Regions from separate parts of the Salinicoccus jeotgali genome, predicted to be linked through region 1. Evidence: predicted binding sites of a transcription regulator. Region 1 holds the regulator's gene; each other region holds the start of a gene.
What was found. The regulator CtsR, encoded in region 1, represses protease genes until heat stress. The targets are predictions, from matches to a motif close to ATGGTCAATAAAGGTCAAACA.

Region 2: the regulator CtsR is predicted to act here: its motif matches at 2,078-2,098, upstream of clpB (ATP-dependent chaperone ClpB).
Region 3: the regulator CtsR is predicted to act here: its motif matches at 3,112-3,132, upstream of clpP (ATP-dependent Clp endopeptidase proteolytic subunit ClpP).

What each region holds. Positions count from the first base shown of each region.
Region 1 is NZ_AP043830.1:2,181,214-2,186,268, reverse strand. It holds gene ACZ43I_RS11245 (metallophosphoesterase) at 163-978, opposite strand; gene ACZ43I_RS11240 (NupC/NupG family nucleoside CNT transporter) at 1,116-2,327, opposite strand; gene ACZ43I_RS11235 (CtsR family transcriptional regulator) at 2,540-3,007, shown strand; gene ACZ43I_RS11230 (UvrB/UvrC motif-containing protein) at 3,012-3,530, shown strand; gene ACZ43I_RS11225 (hypothetical protein) at 3,520-4,548, shown strand; gene ACZ43I_RS11220 (ATP-dependent Clp protease ATP-binding subunit) at 4,552-5,055, shown strand, end outside.
Region 2 is NZ_AP043830.1:516,675-521,729, forward strand. It holds gene ACZ43I_RS02625 (Cof-type HAD-IIB family hydrolase) at 1-702, opposite strand, end outside; gene ACZ43I_RS02630 (metal-sulfur cluster assembly factor) at 812-1,120, shown strand; gene ACZ43I_RS02635 (undecaprenyl-diphosphate phosphatase) at 1,156-1,977, opposite strand; gene clpB (ATP-dependent chaperone ClpB) at 2,146-4,734, shown strand; gene ehuB (ectoine/hydroxyectoine ABC transporter substrate-binding protein EhuB) at 4,945-5,055, shown strand, end outside.
Region 3 is NZ_AP043830.1:418,730-423,784, reverse strand. It holds gene gap (type I glyceraldehyde-3-phosphate dehydrogenase) at 1-242, opposite strand, end outside; gene ACZ43I_RS02135 (sugar-binding transcriptional regulator) at 276-1,298, opposite strand; gene ACZ43I_RS02130 (glutaredoxin family protein) at 1,408-1,671, opposite strand; gene ACZ43I_RS02125 (threonine/serine exporter family protein) at 1,674-2,126, opposite strand; gene ACZ43I_RS02120 (threonine/serine exporter family protein) at 2,137-2,922, opposite strand; tRNA gene ACZ43I_RS02115 (tRNA-Arg) at 2,940-3,011, opposite strand; gene clpP (ATP-dependent Clp endopeptidase proteolytic subunit ClpP) at 3,188-3,781, shown strand; gene ACZ43I_RS02105 (TIGR01777 family oxidoreductase) at 3,919-4,833, shown strand; gene whiA (DNA-binding protein WhiA) at 4,872-5,055, opposite strand, start outside.

The sequences.
Region 1 (5,055 bases):
CGTTATTTATATCATTTTAACTGTACTATTTAATAAGATTGAGTTTAAATTGTCTTGAATTATCAAACATAAATCCCACCCGATATTGAAAAATACTATAATTTATCTATACAAATGAATGATTTCTTTATTCTCTCTCGCTTTAATCATTTTTGAATTATTCTACACCTCTATCACCGTCAAAGCGTCCGCAACTTCCGTAGCCAGATCATCGGTCCGCCATTCGCGCTGGTAGCCGAGGCATGGGCAGATGTAATGGATGCCGCCGTCTGTGATCTGGTGGCGGAAGTGGACGTGGCCCATGATGCTGTAGCGTATGGGGAATTCTCTGTAGAGTGGGTCGAAGTCGGATGTGCCGATGAATGCGTTGAAGAAGTCGAATAGGCGGTGGGGTGTAGGGACTGCAAATCGTGGATGGGTGACGACGTGCGTCATTAGGATGATGTTGCGGTCGCCGACGCGTTCGAGGTCCTGTTTTGCGGATTCAGCGAATGCTTTCGATACCGCCGGATCGTCCATTGACCAGTTGGCGCGGATCTTATCCTGCCAGGTGCCGCCGGAGAACTTGCCCGTTGCGATCTTTTCCCGGGAAAACCTCGGGTCTGCGTAGGAATAGTCATACCATCCGCTATTGCCGACGATGGCCCACTGGTCATTTATAATCAGTGGGGCGTCTATCACGCTGGTTGGGTCTTCCTTATAGAGCTGATGGATTTCGGGGGTGGATATATTGCCCGCTTCGGGTTGCCAGTAATCATGGTTGCCGGGGACGAAGCGGATATCAATCCCTGTCCTGTCCATAAGCGTATAGACGAACTCAAGGGTGATGCGGTAATCGCTGGCTATGTCGCCTGCAATGAGCAGCAGTTCTATTTTCTGTTTGTGGATTTCCTGTGTCAGTACATGTTCAAAATCCTGGATTGTATAGCGTGTCTGCCTACGATCGATATGCAGATCTGCAATGATGCCTATTCTCATATTAATCGCTCCATCAAATTTTTATCTCATAGGCAGTATCAGGTAATTCCTCAACCAAAGTCAACTGAAGTACCCATGGAAATGAAGAAGGCAGGCCATATGGCCTGCCTCTTTTGTATGCATATAAATTATGTCTATTAAGCGAATATACCGACTACCGCAGCTGTCAGCACACTGACGAGGGATGCCCCGTAGACGAGCTTCAAGCCGAAGGTGGCGACTTTATTGCCGCTTCCATCATGCAGTCCCTTAACAGAGCCTGCAATGATGCCGATACTTGAGAAGTTGGCGAATGACACAAGGAATACTGAAATCATCGCCTGTGATTTTCTGCTGAAATCATCTGCTATCGCGGTATAGTCGAGCATGGCCACGAACTCATTTGTGATGAGTTTTGTCGCCATCAGGCTACCTGCCTGTTGCGCTTCAGACCAAGGGATTCCGATAAGGAATGCGAGCGGCATGAAGATGTAGCCGAGCACGTCCTGGAAGGTGATTTCCATGCCCGGGATGAGCAGGAAGACCTGGTTCAGAATCGCAATCAATGCGATGTAACCGATCAGCATGGCCGCAACGGTCATCGCGACTTTGGCACCGTCCATGATGTAGTCGCCGAGAATCTGGAAGAATGATTTGCCGGCATCCGGATTGTCATCGACATCGGCCTCATCTTCAGCGTCGGTTACGTCGTATGGATTGAGTATGTGCACAATCACGTAAGTACCGAACAGGTTAAGGACGATCGCCGTTACGACATACTGCGGATCGAGCATGGTCATGTAGGCGCCGACGATGGAGAGTGATACTGAACTCATTGCCTGTGCCGAGAGCGTATAGAGACGGTGTTTCGGCAGGTGCGGCAATTGGTTCTTCAATGAAATGAACACTTCTGATTGTCCAAGGAGCATGGATGCAGCTCCGTTGTAGGACTCGAGATAACCCATTCCGGTCACTTTTGTAAGCAGTATGCCGAGCCCGCGGATGATGAGTGGCAGGATCTTCGTATACTGCAGTATACCGATCAGGGCGGAGATGACGATGATCGGAAGCAGGACGTTGAAGAAGAACACGTCAGCGACGCCGCCATCTTCCCCTACCATCAAGTCGCCCATGACGAAGCCGACCCCTTCAGCTGCGAATCCGAGCAGGGCGTTGAACCCATTGGCCAGACCTTCTATGACGAACTGGCCTGCGCCGGTGGATAGGAGGATAAATGCAAAAACCAATTGGAGCGCAAGCAGTATTACGATGTTCTTCCATTTCTTGAACGCAAGCTTACGGTTGCTGCTGACGAGCCAAGCCAGGAAGAATGTAAACAGGATACCGATTATTCCCATTAGAATATTCAATATTTTCACCTCGTAGAGTTATTTTTTAAGCCATTATATTACCGTAGTCTGAATGAATGACTGTATGCGTCTGGAACGATGGATATGTATCCTGGTTAATTATAATGCAAACGTTTACAGAAATAAAGGGCGAATCCATGAAACTTTCCATTTGCTATATTGATTCACAGCCTATATAATCAAAGTCAAAGAAGGTCAAAAGAGGTGATGAAATGCGTAACATGTCAGATATAATTGAACAGTACCTCAAAAAGCTGATAGAGGAGTCCGGCACTGAGGTCGTCGAAATAAAACGTGCGCACATCGCAGAAAAGTTCGATTGTGTGCCTTCGCAGCTGAACTACGTAATAAAGACGCGCTTTACCAACGAGCACGGTTACACTGTGGAGAGTAAAAGAGGCGGCGGCGGGTATATACGGATCACTAAAGTCGAGACGCATTCCAAAGCGGAATACCTTGCCCATCTGAAGCGGCTGGTCGGGGAGCAACTGTCGCAGCAGAATGCCAAACATATCATCCAGTCGTTGTATGAAAACGAAGTGGTGACGCAAAAAGAGGCGAAGATCATAAGTGCTGTAATGGACCGTGAGACATTGATGCTCGAGCTGCCGTACCGGGATCGCTTGCGGGCGAAGATACTCAAGAGGGTGATGGATGTCATCCTATACAGTGAGGAGTGATGGAATGAAGTGTGAGTCATGCAACGAAAGGGAAGCAAGCATCCATATATCGAAAGGCGATGGACTGGAGAAGAGCGAGCGGTTCCTATGCGAACAATGTGCCAATGCCTCATTCGAGAATGATTTCAGCTATCCGGATGACACCTTCAACATCCAGAAACTGCTCCAATCTCTGTCCCAACAGCCTGCGTTGCATCAGCAGCAGAAAAAAACGCTGCAGTGCAGCACTTGCGGATCGACATTGAACAGCATCGTCCAGTCCGGGAAATTCGGTTGTCCCGATTGCTACCGCACATTCGAGGCACGTCTGCCGGATATCGTAGCCCGTGTGCAGGCCAACCAGACTGAGCATGTCGGCAAGATACCGGAGAAGTCGAAGGAATACTTGAAGACGAAGCGTAAGATGGAGCAGTTGAAAGCCAAGCTCCAGGCGCTCATCGATACCCAGGAATTCGAGGAAGCGGCCGTCGTCAGAGATGAGATACGCGCTTTGGAAAAGGCGGGTGAAGACGATGGAATATAAAAACATCAGCCCATGGATGCATGATGTAAAAGAGCAGCCGGTCGAAATGTCGACCCGCATCCGCCTGGCACGCAACATCGACCATATCCCCTACCCCCATATGATGCAGAACAGCAGTGGGATCGAGCAGATCCTGGAGCTTCTGGACGGGGTACTTGAAGGGTATGACCAGAAGGATATGGCGGACCTTAAATTTGAGGACAAGGCGCTGCTTGTCGAGAAGCATCTGGTGAGTCCGCTGTTCACCAAGCAAGGACTGAAGAACTACACCAGTGAAGATGAGTCGATCTCCGTCATGGTGAATGAAGAAGACCATCTGCGCATCCAGGCGATGGGGTCATGCCAGTCCATGATGGACATCTACCGGAAGGCCAACGATATAGATGACCGGATCGAACACGAACTGGACTACGCCTTTGATGAGCGGTACGGTTATCTGACAGCATGTCCGACGAATGTCGGCACAGGTCTCCGGGCGTCTGTGATGCTGCATCTCCCGGCACTCACTTCAAGCAAACGCATCCAGCGCATGGCTGGAAATTTGAGCCGTTTCGGGTTCGTATTAAGGGGAATATATGGAGAGGGTTCCGTACCGCTCGGCCATATCTATCAGCTGTCCAACCAGTTGACGCTCGGGCAGACGGAGGAAGAGATCATCACCACCCTGGATGAACTGAAGCAGAGGATCATCGAAGAGGAACTTGAGATGCGCTCATGGCTTGAAGATGAACATCTCCTGGACGTAAAAGATGCGGTCCACCGCTCGCTCGGCCTTTTGGGACATGCCTATAAGCTGTCTTTGAACGAGGCGGCGAAGTGCTTGAGCGACATCAAGTTCGGAATCGACCTCGGTCTGATCGAACACCCACATTTTCATTTCCAGAAATGGATTCAACTCATCCAGCCGGCATTCATCAAAATGCGTCTGAATGATAAAGAAGGCACATACACATCACTGGAGCAGGCTGTTGAAGAAGAGCGTGCAACAATGATGAGATATTTAATAGGAGGGGAATAAAGTATGCTATTTGGACGACTGACAGAACGTGCACAGAAAGTATTGGCGTATGCACAGGAAGAAGCGATCAACCTCAAGCATTCGAACATCGGGACAGAACATCTTCTGCTCGGGCTTGCGAAGGAAAATGAGGGCATCGCGGCAAAAGTGCTCGTCTCCTTCAACATCACAGAAGAGAAGGTCAAAGAAGAAGTGTTCAACCTGATCAACGAAGGGACGGAACCATCGTCTTCCATCCATTACACGCCGAGAGCCAAAAAGGTGATCGAACTGTCTATGGACGAAGCACGTAAGCTCCACCATAATTTCGTCGGGACAGAACATCTCCTGCTCGGCCTGATAAGGGAGAGCGAAGGTGTGGCGGCACGCGTGCTGGCCAATCTTGACTTGAACATCACAAAAGCGCGGGCGGCCGTCATCAAAATGCTCGGCAATCCGGACGCATTCCAGCAAAAGGACAATCTGAAGAAAGATCACAATACACCGACGCTCGACTCCCTTGCCCGG
Region 2 (5,055 bases), 620 kb from region 1:
AGCCACGCCATGTTCGGCATATTTGATCATTTCGGTATCATTGTCCTCATCGCCGAATGCAATGATGTTTTTCTGGTCGATGCCCATGTAGCCACGAACATAATTGACGCCGACTGCTTTGTTGATGCCTTTTTTGACGATTTCTATTACAGGGTAGGGTGCACCCCAGCGCCGATGTTCGATGGTATCCGCAAAAAGGTCATCAAGTGCTTGTCTGATGTTCGGCACTTCAGGCTCTTCTGCCTGAATCAGTATTGTGGTCGGCCCCGATTCGATGGTCTGAGTAAGGTCACCAATCCTTATCTCCGGGTTGCCCATGCTGAAGGCTTCAAAGAGTACTTCATCATGATAGTGGAGATAGACGTTGTCCTTGACTTCAGCAATGATGTTCTGGATGTTGAGGTCAGGCACCCGGCGCACTATCTCCTGGGCGACTTCGAGATCGAGTTCCTCGTGGACCGTCCGGAAATAGAGGTCGCTTGGATGATGGACGAACGCTCCGTTGAAGTTGACAATAGGAGTGGTCATATCCAGTTCCCTGTAGTAGGGTTCGCTCGCCCTGTAGGGACGGCCGGTCGATATCATCAGTTCATGCCCCTTCTTCTTAAGTTCGAGCAGGACCTTTTTGGTAAATGGGCTGATCTCTTTTTCGTCCGTCAGCAATGTGCCATCAAGGTCGAGACATATAAGATGTTTTTCCATTATGCAAAATCTCCTTGTTAATATTCATAAAACTATCATATCATTTATGTTTATCTAGTGCGGTTTTTTTGATATATTAATAGTATATACTCTGGAAGGAGTGAGATAAATGGATAAAATGATGGAAGAAAGCATGATGGGCGCACTCGAGAACGTGATCGACCCTGAACTTGGCATCGATATAGTCAACCTTGGCTTGGTCTACGGCGTACATCTCGATGAAGATGGCAATGCTGGTGTCGAGATGACATTGACTTCAATGGGCTGTCCGATGGGGCCGCAGATTGTCGATTCAGTCAAACAGGCACTTTCGGAATTGCCGGAAGTGGAAGAGACTGAAGTCAACATCGTCTGGAACCCACCATGGGATAAAGATAAAATGAGCCGTTACGCGAAAATCGCGCTCGGTGTCAGCTAAAGGCATGAAAAAAGCACTCGTCAGAGTGCTTTTTTTTATGCAACGAGATGGTAGATGATGGCGAACGCACCGATTGCGAAACAATAGTAGCTGAAAAGTGCGAGATTGCCTTTTTCCATGATGTTCTGCAACCATTTCAATGCAATATAAGTCGCTATCATACTGGAGATGAAAGCCAGCAGGTAAGGGATCCATAACGCAGACAGATTCGGATCGTTGACGAGGTCGTCGACCGAGATCAGTGCTGTTCCGAGGGAGACGGGGATATAGAGCAGGAAGACAAAACGCAGAGCATTCTTCTGGTTCATGCCGACCGCCATGGCACCGACGAGTGTTGCGCCGCTGCGGCTGATGCCGGGCATGAGTGCCACACACTGCGCCGCCCCGACGATGATGGCGTCCCGGAAGCGGATATCCCCGTCCTTCTTCTGACCACGCTTATTTTTGATGAACCAGAGGGCAAGGCCTGTGACAAGCAGCATGAAGCCGACTGTCAGCATGGAGACGTTATCTCCGATGATATCCTTCAGGAGAATACCCAGAATGCCGACCGGGATGGTGGCGATGATGAGGTAGAGGACATAGCGGAAATCCTCTGCCGCCTCTTCATCACGTGCCCCTTTAAAAATGAAGCGCGACAAGTTGACGATGATTTCAGTGATGTCCGCCCTGTATATGTAGAGGACTGCGATAAGGGATGCTGTATTAAGCAATATTTCAAAGGAAAGTCCTTTGGCTTCGACTCCGAGCAATTCACGTGCAATGACAAGATGGCCACTCGATGAAACGGGTATCGGCTCGGTGAAACCCTGAAGCAGGCCAAGAAAGATATAGCGTATAAGTTCAATGATATCCAAAACTGTCCCTCCTAAAATTCCTATACTATAATATAGAATAAATTCGCTCTAAAAGCCATCAATTGCTTGAAAAATGAATGCATAGGTGTATAATATAGTTAAGGTCAAAAAAGGTCAAACACTACTTAAGAACACTGCCACGGCAGATTTTAAAAAGAGGTGAAACATATGGATATCAACAGAATGACTTATACCGTGCAATCGGTTATAGAACAGGCGCAATCCATTTCGGTTGATCTGAAGCTGCAGTCGATTGAATCGGAAGCATTGATGAAGGCTATGCTGACAGTGGATGAAAGCATGGCCAAGGATGTATTGGAGAGGGCGTCCATCAATACCGGTGAAATCATTGCACAGTATGATGAAAAATTGAAGAAGTACAATGTCGTCAAAGGCGACAATGTGCAGTACGGACAATATATGTCGAGCGGCTTTTCCCAGGTGATGGACCGCGCCGAAAAAATCATGACGGAAATGAAGGATGAGTACGTCTCCATCGAACATGTCCTGCTCGCAGGCATGGAAAAGGAACAGATATTGAAGGAAGCAGTCGGCAATAAGGTGGAAGTGATCAAAGAAATCATCAATAAAGCAAGAGGGGGAAACCATGTGACCACACAAAACCCGGAAGTGCAGTACGAAGCGCTTGAAAAATACGGTCGTGACCTCGTCGAAGAAGTCAGGAACGGGAATGTAGACCCCGTAATCGGCCGGGATGAGGAAATCCGCAACTCCATACGCATACTGAGCCGCAAGCGCAAAAATAACCCGGTGCTCATCGGAGAGCCGGGAGTCGGTAAAACAGCCATCGTCGAAGGCCTGGCCCAGCGCATCGTACGCAAGGATGTGCCGGACAGCCTGCTCGACAAGACAATCTTCGAACTCGATTTATCAGCATTGGTGGCAGGCGCAAAATACCGCGGTGAATTTGAAGAGCGCCTTAAAGCAGTCCTGAAAGAAGTGAAGGAGTCAGAAGGGCGCATCATCCTGTTCATAGACGAGATCCATATGCTCGTCGGTGCAGGTAAGACCGAAGGGGCGATGGACGCCGGCAATATGCTAAAACCCATGCTTGCACGCGGCGAACTGCACTGCATCGGTGCGACCACACTGAATGAATACCGTGAGTACATCGAGAAAGACTCGGCCCTGGAACGCCGCTTCCAAAAGGTACAGGTGCCGGAACCTGATGTGGAGGATACCATTTCCATACTGCGTGGCCTTAAGGAACGCTACGAAGTGCATCATGGCGTCAGAATCACGGACCGCGCCCTGGTAGCTGCAGCAGAACTATCCGATCGCTATATTACAGACCGCTTCCTGCCGGACAAGGCGATCGACCTGATGGATCAGGCAAGCGCCACAATCAGAACTGAAATGGGTTCCAATCCGACGGAACTCGATCAGATAAACCGTCGTGTAATGCAGCTTGAAATTGAGGAACAGGCACTTAAATCGGAAGATGATGCGGTTTCCAAAAACCGTCTGATAGAACTTCAGAAGGAGCTGTCGGAAGTGCGCGAGGAGCAGCAGACATTGGCTCAGCGCGTCCAACGTGAAAAGGACCAGATTCAAAAAGTGAACGACAAGCGTGAAGAAGTCGACAGGGTCCGCCAGGAACTGGAAGAAGCGGAAAATAACTATGAGCTTGAAAAAGCTGCAGAACTGCGCCATGGGAGATTGCCGCAACTCGAGAAGGAGCTGGATGCACTGGCAGAAGCGTTGCAGGAAGAAAGTGCCGGTGAGAACCGCATCATCCGCGAAGTCGTCACAGAAGATGAGATAGGATATATCGTCAGCCAATGGACGGGTATTCCAGTATCGAAGCTTGTCGAAACCGAAAAGGACAAGCTACTGAAACTTGCAGATATCCTGCATGAACGGGTTGTCGGCCAGGATGAAGCGGTCGATCTCGTATCCGATGCAGTCATCCGTGCCCGGGCAGGCATTAAAGACCCGAACCGCCCAATCGGCAGCTTCCTCTTCCTCGGACCGACAGGTGTGGGTAAGACCGAGCTTGCAAAAACCCTTGCGGCAACGATGTTCGATTCAGAGAAGCACATGATACGGATCGATATGAGTGAATATATGGAAAAACACGCCGTCTCCAGATTAATTGGTGCCCCGCCTGGATATATCGGACATGAAGAAGGTGGACAATTGACCGAAGCAATAAGGCGTCAACCGTATTCCGTAATATTGCTCGATGAAGTCGAGAAAGCGCACAGTGATGTATTCAATATTCTGCTCCAGCTGCTTGATGAAGGCCGACTCACAGATTCCAAGGGCCGTTCTGTTGATTTCAGGAATACAATCATCATCATGACTTCAAATATCGGCTCGAACCATCTGCTCGATACAGTGGTTGAAGAAGGTGAGATTTCAGAGGATACTAAACAGATTGTCATGCGTGAAGTGCATCAATACTTCAAACCTGAAATAATCAACCGGATGGATGATATAGTCATCTTTACACCACTGTCCCGAGAAGATATGAAACTGATCACGCAGAAATTGCTTGAAGATCTGAACCGGCGTCTTGATGATCAGCATATGACCATCGAAGTCACCGAAGCGGTCAAAGATTGGATCTCAGAGGAAGCCTACGAACCGCAATTCGGTGCAAGGCCACTTAAACGGTTTATCCAGAGGCACATAGAGACACCACTCGCAAGAAAACTCATTGCAGCCGACTTAAGTGAAGGACTCCATGTCAAGATCGATTACGATGATGACGGATTAAAATTTGATATGTAATTGAACGCACTCCCCGAGGGGGTGCTTTTTTTATGGAACAATTTCAATGACAAAGGTCCAGCTTGAAAAGCTAGTAGTGATAGACGTTGCAGGGGACAATCGATACTTAAGGAGCACTTATTGAATTTGACAGGAAAACTCAGTTCTGTATACTAAAAATGTACAACTTACATGGCAGAATAATCCAAATAATTATTAGGAGGAAATTCATTGAAAAAAATTCCACTATTACTCGCACTTGGATTTATATTTATATTGGGCGCATGCGGCAACGGCGATTCAGAAGAATCCGATTCTGGTTCAAGTAAATTGGATGAACTG
Region 3 (5,055 bases), 520 kb from region 1:
GCAGGATCTTTGACGTTGAAGGATTTCACTTCGTTGCCGTTAATTTTCAGCCCACCTTCGATGGCTTCCACATCACCGTCGAAACGCCCTTGAGTTGTATCGTATTTGACCAGGTGTGCCAAGAACTCATCATCTGTGAGATCATTGACTGCCACCAGTTCGATATCTTCATAATTGAGGATTTCCCTGGCTGCGAGCCTACCTATACGTCCAAAACCGTTGATTGCTACTTTAACCATAATTTATGGCCTCCTTGATTTTATATATTGAATTAATCAATCATTCTTCAACAAAAATTCCCCGATGGCTTCATCGATGAACAGAATAGTGTTCTTCGGAGCCACCTTCATATACGCACGGACTGCTTCCTTCTTGCTGCTTCCACCTGCCACTGCAAATATCGCTTTCTTCGATGCAAGGTCTTCCAACTGGATGCCGATGGTTTTGACCTTACGGACGATATCCCCCTCAGCGTTGAAATAGTAGCCAAAGGTTTCACCAACTGCACAATCGGCTTCCAGTCGGGAGAGGGTGGCGGCTTCCACATTTCTGCGACGCGCCATCATGAATGCTTCGCCGATGCCGTGCATGACATAGTCGGAACGGCGGTTGAGCTCGGCAATTTCTTTGATGGATGGCTCATCCTTCAAAGATTCATATGCCGAATCTCCTACACTATCAGGCGCATAGAGGACCCGGTGCTCACCGCCCGTCGCTTTTGCAAGACGGCTTGCAATCGAGTTCGCCTGGTTGCCCACTTCTTCACCAAGTCCACCCCGAGCCGAAACGAATAAAAGTTTCTCCGCTGCTGGTTTCAGATATTGGCTTACATTGGCCATCGTCGAACCACCTGCCACGGAAATGATGGCATTGTCGAAAACCATCTTTTGGAGTTCTTCGGCCATGAGTTGGGAAAGCTCCTGCTGGAGCTCGGGATCCTCATCGGCATCCCCACGGATGATATGGCAACCTTGCAGGTTATATTGCTGCTGAAGCTTAAGGGCCAGCCCGGAACGTCGATCAAGTGTTGTCATGAACGGTGAAAGTTCATCCAATACCTCAATACCCGTTTGGGAAATCGATATTCCTTTTTTATCGATATCGATCAGATCCAAATCATGTAATGCATCGACTTCCTTACGTAAAACCCTCTCGGTCATATTAAGTTGCTTTGCAAGTGGGCGTCGACCTATCGGTTGATAGGTCCTGATTTGTTTCAGGATAGTTGAACGCTTCTGCAATTCCGACACTACTTCCGGTGCGATACGCTTCTGGATGTCTAAAAGTTTTTGCCACATGAGTTTCGATACCTCACCATCATGAGACGTATTGCGTCCCACTCGGGACAAAAATAATTACATTCTAAATATATCATAAATATTCAAGAATGCAATTATTCCGCTTCAGCTATTTTATTGTACCCAAATACTCCTTGAGGTAATCATAGACATAGACAAAATCAATGATGCCTTCTTGAATCACCTGACTTTTATGGCACAAGACCGGGACGCGCATCATGTAGACTTCCTGCAGGGCATCGTCTTCATCGATATCTATCGCCGTCATCTTGACATCGCTATACCTCAATTCAGACAAGGCAAGCTTGATCTGCTCCATCCCTTCATCACAAAGCGGACATCTGTCCCTCGTATAATATACCAATTCGAGCATACTCATACCTCTTTCTTCTTCAATTTCTTCCTGATAGTCTGCAGAACCTGATCCGACATTTCTGTACTGATGATGCCGGTTGCGATCGCCAAGGAAATCAGTGCTGCTTCAAATCCATACTCGAGGGCCATCATATATTCCTGCAGCACAATCTGCCGCATTGAATCGTATGCCATACCTCCTGGAACAAGTGGGATGATTCCGCATGTAATATACAGGATAACAGGCATTTTTTGACTTCTCGAATTCAAGAGTGCCACTGCTGATAGAACGAGGGCGCTGATATAAGATGCAAGAACAAGGTCGACGCCCCCTTCCCTCAATATATAGAACACCATCCAACCGACTGCGCCTGTCAGCCCACATCTGATGATGGCGGCCCTTGGCGCATTGAAAAGTATGCCGAATCCTGCAGAAGCGAAAAAGCTAAGGATGAATTGATACAGATAAATCATCAGCATCCTCCTAGATCATCAAAAATACAAGGCCCACCCCAGCACCGATCGCAATGGCTGTCAGTGCTGCTTCAGTCCCCTTCATGATACCAGCCATCAAATGTCCCCGGATCATTTCGCGTATTGCATTTGTAATGAGGACACCGGGCACGAGCGGCATTACACTGGCGATGATGATGGTATCGAGCATAGTGCCAAAACCCGTATCGACAAAAATTATGGCTGTCAGTGCGATATATAGGGAGGCAAAGAATTCTGTAAAGAATTTGACTTTAGTGTAGCGGAGGATACCCTCCATTATAAAGACTCCCCCTGCGCCACCGACGAAGGCAGCGGGGAGATCGGCCACTACACCATCGAACAGCAGCAGGAACATCATTCCAATGATACCGCCCGATAATATAGTCAGCCAAAATGGAAAAAACCTGCTGTCGTGAATCGCCTCCATCCGGCGCAAAGCCTGATCAAGAGGCATACCGGCGGAAATGCGCCTCGAAAGTTCATTCACTGCCACAACCTTCTCCAAGTTGTTCGCCCTTTCTTCAATACGCAGCGTCTGAGTCAATGCATAATCATTCAAGGAAAAAATAATGACCGTGGGAGTTGCGAAAACTTGAGCATTTTCTATACCGTAACTGGATGCGATTCGCATCATCGTATCCTCTATACGGTAAGTTTCCGCTCCACTTTCCAACAGCATCTTGCCACAATTGATAACGATATAAAAAACATCGCGTACAAAATTTTCGCTAAGGACTTTTTCTGGAGCTTCTATGATCTCAAGTTCGCCACTCACACGGCCACCTCTATTTACACCCCCGGAGAGGATCGAACTCCCATCTCAAGAACCGGAATCTTACGTGTTATCCATTACACCACGGGGGTATGATAAAATTAATATCATTCTTCATAAAGCCTTATTTAGTATAGCAATAAACTTGAATAAATTAAAGGCCTAATTTAATCTTTATACCACAAACGTTTTCTTTTGACCTTATTTGACTAATGTGGTATAAATGAATTAGCCAATTAAGAGTACTATAATATCAGGAGGTAACACAATGAATTTAATCCCTACAGTTATTGAACAGACGAACCGCGGAGAACGCGCCTATGACATCTATTCCAGGTTGCTTAAAGATAGGATCATCATGATTGGTACGGGCATCGATGACAACGTGGCAAACTCCGTTGTCAGCCAGCTGCTTTTCCTGCAAGCTCAAGACCCAGAAAAAGATATCTTCCTCTATATCAACTCTCCTGGCGGCAGTGTGACTGCAGGCATGGCGATCTATGATACAATCCAGCACATCAAACCTGATGTACAGACAATCTGTCTTGGCATGGCCGCTTCAATGGGTTCATTCCTGCTTGCGGCAGGGGCAAAAGGTAAGCGCTTCGCTCTGCCGAACGCTGAAGTGATGATTCACCAGCCACTTGGTGGTGCGCAAGGTCAGGCTACAGAAATTGAAATAGCAGCCAAGCATATATTGAGAACACGCGAAAAACTCAACAAGATCCTTGCGGAGCGCACGGGTCAAACTCTCGATAAGATTGAAACAGATACTGACCGCGACTTCTTTATGACAGCAGAAGAAGCTAAAGAATATGGCTTAGTTGACGACGTAATGGAGCCTGAAAAATTACAGGGCTAAAAATATTGGAAAAGGGATGGAATATTGATTCCATCCCTTTTTTTAATTGCTTCATTTCATAACTCTTGGCAAAATTTTAAATTTCCGGATTATCATCACTACAGACAGGCTATAATGGTATTAAGGAGCGTGATGACATGAATGTATTAATTACAGGTGGATCTGGTTTTGTAGGATCAAGACTGACAAAAATTCTCCAGGAAGAGAATGATCATGTGTATATATTGACGCGGAGTGACAGAAAATCGGAACATCCTTTCGTACACTTCATTAAATACAATCCTGACGACCCGTCAGACGACAGTTGGATGCAGGATTTACCTTTAAAAGTCGATATCATCTATAACCTGGCGGGGGCCTCACTCCAAGAGAAATGGACAGATTCCCACAAAGCAGCCATCTACGAATCCAGAATGAAAGTGACCCGCATGTTGCGGATGTGGGCTGAGCAGGCCGAAATCACACCTCAGGTCCTCGTGAATGCCAGTGCAATCGGCTATTATCCAGTCAGCGAGAATGTCCAATATGATGAAGGTGATGCCTTTGTCGAACACGATTTCCTATCCGAAGTAGTTGTGGCGTGGGAGGCTGAAGCCAGGAAGTTTGAAGCTCTCGGAACCCGTACCGTCTTCACGCGGTTTGGCCTGATCCTCGATAAGGACGAAGGTGCCCTCCCTAAAATGGCCCTGCCATATAAGATGGGCGTGGGCGGCCCCATCGGAAGCGGAAACCAATGGTACAGTTGGATCCATATAGAGGATTTGTTGAATGCGCTGTTGTTCGTGGGCGTGCATTCGGAAATTTCAGGTCCGGTCAATCTTACCGCCCCAATGCCACTCAGACAAAAGCATTTCTCCAAATATTTGAGCACTGCACTCGGAAAACCTGACTTTTTCCATACCCCTTCTTTTCTGATCGAGAAGCTTTTGGGTGAACAGTCCATGCTTATATTGAAAGGCCAGTACGTGCTCCCGGAAGTACTGATGGAAAATGATTATAAATTCCTCTTTCCTACACTGGAAATCGCACTTGAAGATCTATATGAACTATAAAATGAAGAAAGCGTGCACTCTAGTGCACGCTTTCTTCATTAAAAGGTGATTTCTTCACCGCTTCTCACCTGATCCGCTATCTTATCCAGTTTCCTTAGGCGATGATTCACCCCAGACTTCGATATCGGACCTGTCGACATCATCTCCCCCAGCTCCTTTAAGGAAACTTCCTGGTGCTCAACCCTCAATCTTGCGATTTCCCTAAGGCGTTCAGGCAGCTCT